2 regions of the Hyphomicrobium album genome follow, and region 2 is predicted to be linked to the other one. Evidence: predicted binding sites of a transcription regulator. Region 2 holds the regulator's gene; the other holds the start of a gene.
What was found. Region 2 encodes PhoB, which activates phosphate uptake and scavenging genes when phosphate is short. Its sites were predicted from a motif close to TGTCATNNANCTGTCAT; they were not measured.
Positions count from the first base shown of each region.

Region 1: a site for PhoB is predicted at 1,613-1,629, ahead of GIW81_RS18615 (alkaline phosphatase). Genes of this name have one in related genera too.

Region 1 is NZ_WMBQ01000003.1:58,005-63,683, forward strand. Features, by position in the region: gene GIW81_RS18600 (carbon-nitrogen hydrolase family protein) at 1-681, shown strand, start outside; gene GIW81_RS18605 (DUF1178 family protein) at 678-1,094, shown strand; gene GIW81_RS18610 (hypothetical protein) at 1,110-1,364, opposite strand; gene GIW81_RS18615 (alkaline phosphatase) at 1,682-3,427, shown strand; gene GIW81_RS18620 (GntR family transcriptional regulator) at 3,439-4,161, opposite strand; gene bioB (biotin synthase BioB) at 4,703-5,679, shown strand, end outside.
Region 2 is NZ_WMBQ01000002.1:79,821-85,499, reverse strand. Features, by position in the region: gene GIW81_RS12545 (aspartate aminotransferase family protein) at 14-1,180, opposite strand; gene GIW81_RS12540 (GcrA family cell cycle regulator) at 1,898-2,443, shown strand; gene phoB (phosphate regulon transcriptional regulator PhoB) at 2,529-3,215, opposite strand; gene phoU (phosphate signaling complex protein PhoU) at 3,240-3,950, opposite strand; gene pstB (phosphate ABC transporter ATP-binding protein PstB) at 4,040-4,828, opposite strand; partial or broken gene pstA (phosphate ABC transporter permease PstA) at 4,867-5,673, opposite strand.

The DNA.
Region 1 (5,679 bases), on a different contig from region 2:
AAGCCGGAGGTCGACGATCCGGGCGTGACGCAGTTCCGCTTTCTGGCGCGCGAGCTCGGCATCTGGCTGCACGTCGGCTCGCTGGCGCTCGTCGGCGAGCGCGGCCGGCCCGTCAACCGCTCGCTGCTCATTTCGCCTGAGGGGCGCATAGACGCCCGCTACGACAAGATCCACATGTTCGATGTCGACTTGCCGGGCGGCGAATCCTACCGGGAAAGCGCCAGCTACGAGCCCGGGCATGAGGCGGTGGTCGCCGCGCTTCCGTGGGGGCAGCTCGGCATGACCATCTGCTACGACCTGCGGTTTCCGCACCTGCATCGGGCGCTGGCCAAGGCCGGAGCCCGTTTTCTTGCCGTTCCCGCGGCGTTTACCAAACCGACCGGCCTCGCCCATTGGCATACCCTGCTCAGGGCGCGGGCGATTGAAAACCAGTGCTACGTTTTCGCTGCCGGACAGGGCGGATGTCACGAGAATGGCAGGGAAACTTTCGGTCACAGCCTGGTCATTTCTCCATGGGGGGAAGTTCTGGCGGAGGCGGACGTTCAGCCTGCAGTCACGTTCGCCGATGTGGAATTGCAACGCCTGGAGGATGTTCGTCGCCAGGTGCCGTCGCTGCGGCACGACCGGCCGTTTGACGTGGTATATGCCGCAGATACGCCGCCAAACGAGGTTGCGTCGTGATCCGCTACCGCCTGCAATGCGCTAATGCCCACGAGTTCGAAGCCTGGTTCGCTTCGAGCGCGTCTTACGATGTGCAATCGGCAGGTGCGCAGATCTGCTGCCCCGAGTGCAATAGCTGCGAGGTCGGGAAGTCGATCATGGCCCCCAATGTCGCCGCGCGGTCGCGTGGTGACGTCTCCGAGGAGGAGGCCCCGGCGCGCTATCGCAATTTGGTGCGCGCAGTGCGGCAGGTGCTCGAATCCAATTCTGAGGACGTGGGCAGCCGCTTCCCGGAGGAGGCGCGCAAGATCCACTATAAAGAGGTCGAGCAGCGCGCCATCCGCGGGACCGCCTCGTCCGACGAGGCGCGCTCCTTGGTTGAGGAGGGCGTCGAGATCATGGCGCTTCCCCGGTTGCCCGAAAAAGCGAACTGAGCCGCACCGCCGCGCTCAATCCTGCGCCAGCACCACGACCGTGTAGAGAACCGCCGACTTCGCGTCTCGAGTCCGGAACTTGGGCTCGGTATTGCCGGGCGAGACCCAGGTGTAGCTGCGGGCATCGTGGCTCCAGATGCCATGCACATGACCGGCGCGGTCGATCACGATGCCGCCGTCCGTGTCGTAGGCGAGCGAGTAGCCCTTGATCCTCAGGACTTTGTTTTTAGCGAGTAGACCGAATAGCTGTCGGTTCAGCACGTCCGTCATTGTAAGCCCCCATCGCCTTCCAACGGGCAGCCGTGTGCTTGGCTCCCCCAGGCATCGCAACTGGCCTCCCCGCCGGCGCGAATGTCCAAGACTTGAAATCAAACAAACACAATTTCAATGGTTGCCGCTGGTATTCGTTAGCAAAGTGGTACCGGAATACTCCACGCATTGAATGCCGTTCGCGGAAATTCCACGCCGACCTTAACGTTGTGTTTGCCAAGACTTCTGAGAGGGCGCCCCTCCGGCTCTGTCACATACGCTTCACGCCGCGGGGCTAAGGCCCGTGGCTGGACAGGTCGGGATTAGACGCCAGCCCCATGCAGTCGATCATTCGCGCCCTCGTGGCGTTGAGCGCCCTCGCATCCGCCGCTGTCGGCCAGACCATCTATCCGATCGATAGAGCGCAGATCCTCACCGGCGCGAGCTTCGACTTCAAGGTCGAGTTTCCCGGTGCAGTTGCTGCTTCGGACATCAAGGTGACCATCGACGGCGAAGACGCGGCCAAGGTGCTCGGCCGCGAGCCTTTGATCGCCGTCGACGAGGACGACCTCGGTCACACCGCCTACTGGATCCGCGGTGTGCGGATGGCGAAACCCTGTACGGCGATCGTCGAGGCGACCGCAGGCGACAAGCGTGCCACCGTCACCTGGACTGTGTACGGGACGCCCGAAGGACGTCTCGCCAAGAACGTGATCTTGCTCATCGGCGACGGCATGTCGATGGCGCACCGCACCGCGGCGCGCATGCTATCCAAGGGCATCGTCGAAGGCCGCTACGGCGGCGAGCTCGCCATGGATGACATGCCCCACATGGCGCTGGTGTCGACGTCGGGGACCGATTCCATCGTCACCGACAGTGCCAATGCCATGACGGCCTACGCCACGGGCCACAAGACCTGCGTCAACGCCCTCGGAGTCTACTGTGCGCTGAACAGCAGCACGCTCGGGCATCCCAACATCGAGACGATAGCCGAACTCGCCAAGCGACGGCTGGGGATCGCGGTCGGTGTCGTGACCGACACCGAAATCGAGGATGCGACGCCCGCCGGCATGGTTGCACACACGCGAAAACGCACTGACTACAACAACATTGTGCGCATGTTCTATTCGCTCCAGCCGGAAGTCATATTGGGCGGCGGCACGCCGAACTTTCTTCCCAAGGGCGAAGCGCGTGCGAAGCGAGAGGACAACCAAAACTACATCGAGAAATTCGCGGAGGCGGGCTACACGTTCGTCGATACGGCAACGCAGCTCGCCGCGGCCGCCGCCAAGCCCGAGACAACGAAGCTGCTCGGCCTCTTCAACGACAAGAACATAGACGGCTCGCTCGACCGTAAGTTCCTCAAGAAGGGAACGGTCGCCAAGTTCCCTGACCAGCCCGATCTGACCGACGAGATGCGCGCCGCGCTTGCGGTTCTGTCGCGCTCGGACAAGGGTTTTCTGTTGATGGTCGAGGCCGGCCGCATCGACAAGTACAGCCATTCGCTCGACTGGGAACGCGCCGTCTACGACACCATCATGCTCGACAATACGGTGAAGCTCGCCAAGGATTTTGCGGCCAAGAACAACGATACCCTGATCATCGTCGTGCCCGATCACGCGCATCCGGTGTCGATCATCGGCACCTATGACGATAGCAAGGGCGAGCAGTTGCGCGATCGCCTGCAAACCTACTCGGCAGCGCAATTTCCGAACTATCCGGCGCCTGATGCCGAAGGCTATCCGGCGACGGTCGAGGTCTCCCGGCGGCTGGCCATGGTATTTGCCGCCTATCCCGACTACTGCGATCCGGGAAAGCCATACCTCGCCGGCGAGAACCAGCCGACGGCGCCGACGGCTTCAGCAGAGGGTGACAAGCAGCCGGCAGTCGCCAACGAGGAATACTGCAAGCCAGGGGCGGCGCGAAAAATCGGCAATCTGCCATTTACGGCTCGCACCGGCGTGCACGCCGCCGACGATGTGGTGCTGACGGCTTCTGGCCCCGGGGCCGACGCGTTCCGCGGTCGCGTCGACAACACCTTCGTGTTCCGCGCCATGGCGCGGGCGCTCGGACTGGGCAGCTGAACGCAACCCGGTCAGCTCATCTCGGCCAAGTAGTGGTCGTCGCTGAGGTGGCAGTGCGCCACGCGCCACTCGATCGGCCGGCCGTCAATCGCGTAGACGACGCTGTCGAGCGTCAATAGCGGCGTGCCTTCCGCCACTTTCAGGGCCTTGGCGATCCCGCCTTTGGCGGCGGTGGCGCCAACCTTCTCTTCTGCGCGTGCCAGAAGCACCCCGTAGCGATGGGCGAGAACGACGATGCTCAGGGTGACGTCCTCTTCCTGCGGCAAGCCAGGAAAGCGGGACTGCGGGACGGTCGCGTCCTCGACCATCAGCGGCGCATCATTGTGCGTGCGGACGCGATGGATGTGGAAGATCGGCTCGCCGGTGCGCAGCTGCAGCCGGCGGCTTTCGACATCGCTCGCCGCGGCCGCCGCGACGGAGCAGCTTTCGACCTCACCCGTAATCCGAATCCCGTTGGCATCGCGGATATTGCTGAAGCGGACCGCATGCTCGTTGGAGGTCTGGTCGATGACGAAGGTGCCGCGTCCCTGGCGGCGGGAGATCAGCCGCTCGCTCTCCATCTCGTCGAGGGCCTTGCGTACGGTTCCGACGCTGATGCCGAGCTCACGGGATAGCTCGATCTCGTTGGGGATGGCCGCACCGGGCTTCCAGGCACCTGCCGCGATGCGCTGGATCAGCATGTCCTTCACCTGAAGGTAGAGGGGCCGTGTGGAGAAACGTCCTACAACCGTCATGGAAGCCCTCGTAGGTTGAAAACCTCACCTTCTGACCGAAAATACGGACACGTAAGCCCTGGACTTGGCCGGCCGCGTGTCGAGATTTGCGAGTGCTAAAAATCAAAAGGTCTGCACTACAGAGGATGCACTCGCCACTTGCTACGATTGTGCCGAAAGTCTGCAGTAGAGCATAATAATCTCAGTTAACTATAGCATAGATGGATGACGAGGCCTTCTGTTTGTCCACGTTTATTTCACGGCTTCACTTCATAGTGCGGCATGCGGGCGCAAGATGCTCATGCCGTGCTGCCCGCGTTATTTCGTAACAAATGCGTAAATTGTTACGGGATCCGATTGCCCTGACCAAGGAACGCGTCGCCCCCCTTCGCAAGCCCCTGGTCAGATAGCCCCGCCGGGTGATCCTCCCCTTCCTGGCGGGGCCACCTTCTCAACCACTTGTCGCTCCACGCCGATTGATCTTGCGGCGCCGGCCCGCCCCGGTGCAAACATCCCTCAGAAGCGGCGCGCACGGCCCGCCCAGCGAGGGAGCAATCTTCACATGTTGGAACTGCGGACGTCTCCGTCGGGCGCCACGAGCCAATCGGCTGACCGTTCGGTGCGCCATGACTGGACCCGCGAAGAGGCCCAAGCCCTCTACGACGCGCCATTCAACGACCTGCTGTTCAAGGCGCAGACCATCCACCGGCGCTACTTCGACCCCAACTCCGTGCAGATGAGCCGCCTTCTGTCGATCAAGACCGGCGGGTGTGCAGAAGATTGCGGGTATTGCAGCCAGTCGGCACACCACGCATCGGGCCTCAAAGCCAGCAAGCTCATGGAGGTGGAGAAGGTGCTCGCCGAGGCCCGCAAGGCTAAGGAGCAGGGTGCGACCCGCTACTGCATGGGTGCCGCGTGGCGCTCGCCCAAGGACCGCGACATGGATGTGCTGGCCGCCATGGTCGAAGGCGTCAAGGCGATGGGCATGGAAACGTGCATGACCCTCGGCATGCTGTCCGACGACGACGTCGGTAAGCTGAAGCACGCCGGCCTCGACTACTACAACCATAACCTCGATACGTCCGAGCGCTACTACAGCAAGGTGATCACCACCCGCACGTTCGCTGACCGCCTGCAGACGCTGGAGCGCGTGCGCGAAGCCGGCATCAAGGTCTGCTCGGGCGGCATCGTCGGCATGGGCGAGGAGCCCGAGGACCGCGTCGACATGTTGGTCACGCTGGCGAACCTCCCGCAGCACCCCGAGAGCGTGCCCATCAACATGCTGATCGCCATTCCGGGCACGCCTCTCGCCAATGTCGAGAAGATCGACGGCATCGCCTTCGTGCGTACCATCGCGCTTGCCCGCATTCTCATGCCGCAATCCTTCGTGCGCCTCTCCGCCGGGCGTACGCAGATGAGCGACGAGACGCAGGCGTTGTGCTTCTTCGCTGGCGCCAACTCGATCTTCTGCGGCGATACGCTGCTCACCGCCGACAATCCCGGCGAGGACAGCGACGCCGTGCTTTTCGACAAGCTGGG
Region 2 (5,679 bases):
GAAGAATACTGGTTTAGGTGGCGGGCGCCGCGACGCGACCCAGCGCGCGCGACAAGCGTTCCATCGCCTCGGCGATTTCCTCGTCGGCGATATTGAGGGGCGGCAGAAGACGCACGACATTGTCGCTGGCGCCGGCGACGAGCAGCTTCTCGCCGAGCGCCGCCTTGACGACCTCGGCGGGTGCCACTTTCACCTTGATGCCGGCGAGCAGGCCCTGGCCGCGCACTTCCTCGACGAGATCGGGATGGGCGTCTTTTATGCTTGCAAGGCCCTGTTTCAGGCGCAGGGCCTTCTGCTGCACGCCTTCCAGAAAGCCAGGCTCCAGAACCGCATCGAGCACCGCATAGCCGACCGCCGTAGCGAGCGGATTGCCGCCGAACGTCGAGCCGTGCGTCCCGGGCGTCAGCGCCTTCGCCGCCTCCTCGGTGGCGAGCAGCGCGCCCAGCGGAAAGCCGCCGCCGAGGCCCTTGGCGATAGGCATGAGGTCGGGGGTTATGCCGGCGAGTTCATAGGCGAACAGCGTGCCCGCGCGGCCCATGCCGCACTGAACCTCGTCGAACACCAGCAGCAGCCCGTGCTTGTCGCACAGCGCGCGTAGCGCCCGCAGGAACTCGGCGCTCGCCACGTTGACGCCGCCTTCGCCCTGCGTGGGCTCGATCATGATCGCCGCCGTTTCGGGCCCGATCGCCTGCTCGACCGCCTCGAGATCGCCGAACGGAACTTGGTCGAAGCCTTCGACCGCGGGACCGAAGCCCTCCAGATACTTGGCGTTGCCGCCGGCGGCGATGGTCGCCAGCGTGCGGCCGTGGAAGGCGCCCGTAAAGGTAATGATCCGCCAGCGTTCTGGCTTGCCGCTCACGAACTGGTAGCGCCGCGACGCCTTTATCGCTGCCTCGCACGCCTCGGCGCCCGAATTGCAGAAGAACACCCTGTCGGCGAACGTCGAGGCGACGAGCCGCTCGGCAAGCCGCTCCTGCCCCTCGACGCGGTAGAGGTTGGAGGTATGCCACAGCTTGCCGGCCTGCTCGGTGAGCGCGGCGACGAGACGTGGGTGCGCATGCCCGAGCACGTTGACGGCGATGCCGGACGCGAAATCCAGATAGCGGTCGCCCGACGGCGTGATGAGCCACGCCCCCTCCCCACGCTCGAAAACGAGGTTCTGGCGCGCGTAAGTACCCATAACGGCCGGCGAAGGGCCGGTTGTAGGAGCAGCCTTGGTTGAGGATTCCGAGGCCGCCAAGGATGCGGACATCGGTCAGCCCACCCTCAAGCAGCGAAGCGTCGCTGAAATCAAAAAAGGCCACCTCCGCGGCGGCCCTGGAACGGCTGTAGATACGCGCGAGGTGCTTTTCTGTCAACGGAATGAGTGTTTTCCGTCAACTCCGGGACCCCTTTCGCGCGTCCATCGGTCAATTGCGCCTTCCGCAACTCACACTTGGGGATGGCTCATTGTGGAAACCGGGCGGGGGAGCCTCCGGCCCCAGCATCGATGGGCAATTGGGCCACGTGGCGCGACATTGCATGTTGCGAATATACCACCTGTCCCGTTGGATGCCCGACGCGCCAGATCTCTGATCTTGTAGGCCCAATTCTGCCTGTTGTAGGTTTCCCTCCGTCGCGGCACGAGGTCTCGCGCTTAATGCGGGACACTCGCTCGAGTAGCCACGACGCGCATCGGCGAAGCAGTTGCTCGCCCTGTCGAATATGCGCTTCGCGTCAAGCGTCAATCAGTTCGCGTCATCCCAGTAACAGCGTCCCGTAACCGGCCAGGCATTGGCTTGTCGCGTTCGCCGTAGTGCGTCTCGCACTGCGCGGTCGCGTCCCCTGTCTGTCCCGATTGACAATCGGTGTGCGCCTCGGCTTGCGCGCGCCCCTGTGGCTCAGGGAGCGAGACTTTATGGCTTGGACGGATGAGCGCGTGGAGCTGTTGAAAAAGCTCTGGGGCGAAGGCCTGAGCGCCAGCCAAATCGCCGGACGCCTCGGCAGCGTCACGCGCAACGCGGTGATCGGCAAGGTTCACCGGCTCGGCCTCTCCGGTCGCGCCACCACCTCACGCATGAAGAGCCATCGCCCGCGCCCGCGGATGGCGTCGAAGCGCATGGCGAAGGCCCGTTTTTCCGCCACCGGCAACCCCGCGTTCCGGGCGCTCTACCAGGAGCAGCAAGAACCCTACATGCCCGCGGTGGAGGAGATCGTCATCCCGCTCGCCGAGCGCAAAACCATCCCGACGCTGCTCGAGTGCAGCTGCCGCTGGCCGATCGGCGACCCGCAAATGGCCGACTTCCACTTCTGCGGCAAGGACAAGGTTCCCGGCTTGCCCTACTGCGAGTTTCATGCCCGCCGTGCGTTCCAGCCGCCTCAAGCTCGCCGCCGCGAGCGCGAGGTGGTGGAGCCGGCGATGGGCGGCGCTCTCGACGTCATTCAGCGCAAAGAAACCGCTTAAGCGGTCAACGCGCCAATCTCGGCAACTAGCCAACAGCGCCGGGCGATGAGCTCGGCGCTCTTTTTTGGCCGGCAGGGAGGGAGTGTCAGGCTTCGCCGAAGACGTAGCCCGCGGAGCGTACGGTGCGGATTGGATCGCGCTCGTTGCCGCGGATGAGCGCCTTGCGCAGCCGGCCGATGTGCACGTCGACCGTGCGCTCGTCGACGAAGGCGTCGCGGCCCCACACGCCGTCGAGCAGCTGCGTGCGCGACAGCACCCGGCCCGAGCTTTCCATCAGAAACTCGAGGAGGCGGAACTCGGTAGGTCCAAGGCGCACTTGGCGCAACCCGCGCATCACGCGGTGCGCCGCCCGATCAAGCTCGATGTCGCCGATCTTCAGCACTTCGGCGACGCGGTCAGGAGACGTGCGGCGCAGGATGGCCTTCACGCGCGCCATCAGCTCCGGCAGCGAGAACGGTTTGACGACGTAGTCGTCGGCCCCTGTCGACAGGCCGCGAATGCGATCGCTCTCCTCGCCGCGCGCGGTGAGCATGAGGATCGACACGTTGCGCGAGTCCGACTTGGAGCGCAGGCGCCGGCAAAGCTCAATGCCGGACACGCCCGGGAGCATCCAGTCGAGCACGACGAGATCGGGACGCTCCTCCTCGAGTAGGATGAGCGCCTCCTCGCCGGTCTCGGCATGGGCGACGCGAAAACCTTCGGCTTCGAGATTGTAGCGCAGCATCTCAGCGAGCGGCGCCTCGTCCTCGACAATGAGAACCTTAGCGGACATTCCGATTGCCCTGCCTCCCTCTCATCAACTGCCGGAGATCAGCGTCGAGCTGGTCTGATCGTCCTTGGGACGATCGTCGGCGATGTTGAAGCCGCGCACCAGGAAGTGCACCGTCTCGGCGATGTTGGTGGTGTGATCGCCGACGCGCTCGACGTTCTTGGCGCCGAACAGCAGATGCGTGGAGATGCCGATATTGCGCGGATCCTCCATCATGTAGGTCAGGAGCTCGCGGAACAGCGAGTTGTACATCGCGTCGATCTGCGCGTCCTCGCGCCACACGGCGAGCGCCTTGTCGGCGTCGCGCTCGGCGTAGGCGTCGAGCACTTCCTTCAACTGATGCAACGCCAGCTCCACCATGTGGCGGATGCCCGACATCAGCGGCTTGGGGTGCGATTCATCGGCGATCGCCAGCGCGCGCTTGGCGATGTTCTTGGCGAGGTCGCCGATGCGCTCGAGGTCCGTAGTGATGCGCAGGGCGCCCATAATGTGGCGCAGGTCGTCGGCCATCGGCTGGCGGCGGGCCACCATCGAGATGACCTGCTCCTCGATCTCGCGCTCGAGATTGTCGATCTGCCGGTCGGAGGCGACGACTTCCTCGGCGAGCTTGGGATCGCGCTTTTCCAACGCGCCGAGCGACTGGCCAAGCAACTGCTCGGCGAGGCCACCCATTTGGGCAATCTTCTTGTCGAGCAACGCCAACTCTTCTTCGTAGGATTTTACGGTGTGCTCATTCATGGGCTTGTCTCCTGCCGAACGCGTCGGGCGGATTTCGGGGGCGGGCTTGGCGGGCTGCGCGGCCTGGCGGCCGAAGAGGGTGCGCAGCATCAGCCGAACCGTCCTGTGATGTAATCCTGGGTGCGCTTGTCCTTGGGACTGGTGAAGATATCGGGCGTGGCGCCTTCCTCGACCAGGATGCCGAGATGGAAGAAGGCCGTGCGCTGCGACACGCGCGCCGCCTGCTGCATCGAATGGGTGACGATGATGATGCAGAAGTTCTTGCGCAGATCGTCGATCAGTTCCTCGATGCGTGCGGTGGCGATTGGATCGAGGGCCGAGCACGGCTCGTCCATGAGGATGACGTCGGGATTGACGGCGATGGCGCGGGCGATGCACAGGCGTTGCTGCTGGCCGCCTGAGAGGCTGGTGCCGGAATCATCGAGGCGATCCTTCACCTCGTTCCAAAGGCCGGCCTTCCCGAGGCTCGTATGTACGATCTCCTCCATGTCGGCCTTCGAGTGGCTCATCCCGTGGATCCGCGGGCCGTAAGCGACGTTCTCGAAAATCGACTTGGGGAACGGGTTTGGTTTCTGGAACACCATGCCGACGCGGGCGCGCAGCTGCACCACGTCGAGGCTCTTGTCGTAGATGTCCTGGTTGTCGATCGTAATTCTTCCGGTCACCCGCGCACTGGCGACCGTATCATTCATCCGGTTGATGCAGCGCAGGAACGTCGACTTGCCGCAGCCAGAGGGGCCGATGAAGGACATCACGGCGCGGTCGGGGATCTCGACCGAAACGTTCTGCAGGGCGTGCTTCTCCCCGTAATGGACATTCACGTCCTTGGCTACCACCTTCGGCGGCGCGGTGACGGAGGAAGCCTCCGAATGCTGCATAACCATACTGTCCATATTCGCCTCGAGTGTTAGCGCTGTCACCAGCGACGCTCAAACCTTTTGCGCAGCCAAATGGCCAATCCGTTCATGACGAACAAGAACAGGAGGAGCACGATGATGGCGAACGCGGTCTTTGCCTGAAAACCGACCTCTGGCAAATCCGACCAGAGGAAGATCTGAACCGGGAGGACGGTCGCCGCTTGCGTGAAGCTACCAGGCACGTCGACGATGAAGGCGACCATGCCGATCAGAAGCAGCGGCGCAGACTCACCGAGCGCGTGCGCCATGCCGATGATGGTTCCAGTAAGGATGCCTGGCATCGCCAGCGGCAGCACGTGATGAAAGATCGCCTGCTGCTTGGATGCACCGACGCCAAGCGCCGCCTCGCGAATGGAGGGGGGAACCGCCTTCAAAGCGGCACGGCTGGCGATGATGATGGTGGGCAGAACGAGAAGCGCCAGCACCAACCCTCCGACCAGCGGCGCCGAGCGCGGTAGGCCGAAGAAGTTGAGGAACACCGCAAGGCCAAGCAGGCCGAACACGATCGACGGTACCGCCGCCAGATTGTTGATGTTCACCTCAACAATGTGCGTGATCCAGTTCTTGGGAGCGAACTCCTCGAGATAAATGGCGGCTAGCACGCCGATCGGTAGGCAGAGTGCAAGTGTGATCAACATCGTCAGCGCCGAGCCGACGAGGGCACCGAGGACGCCCGCAAGCTCAGGCTCCCGGCTATCTCCCTGCTCGAAGAACGAGAGATTGGGGACGCTCCTGACGAGCCCCTTCCCTTTCAGCTCTTGGAGAATGGCGATGCTCGGATCCCGAATTTTGCGGCTGGTCTCCGGCGTGGC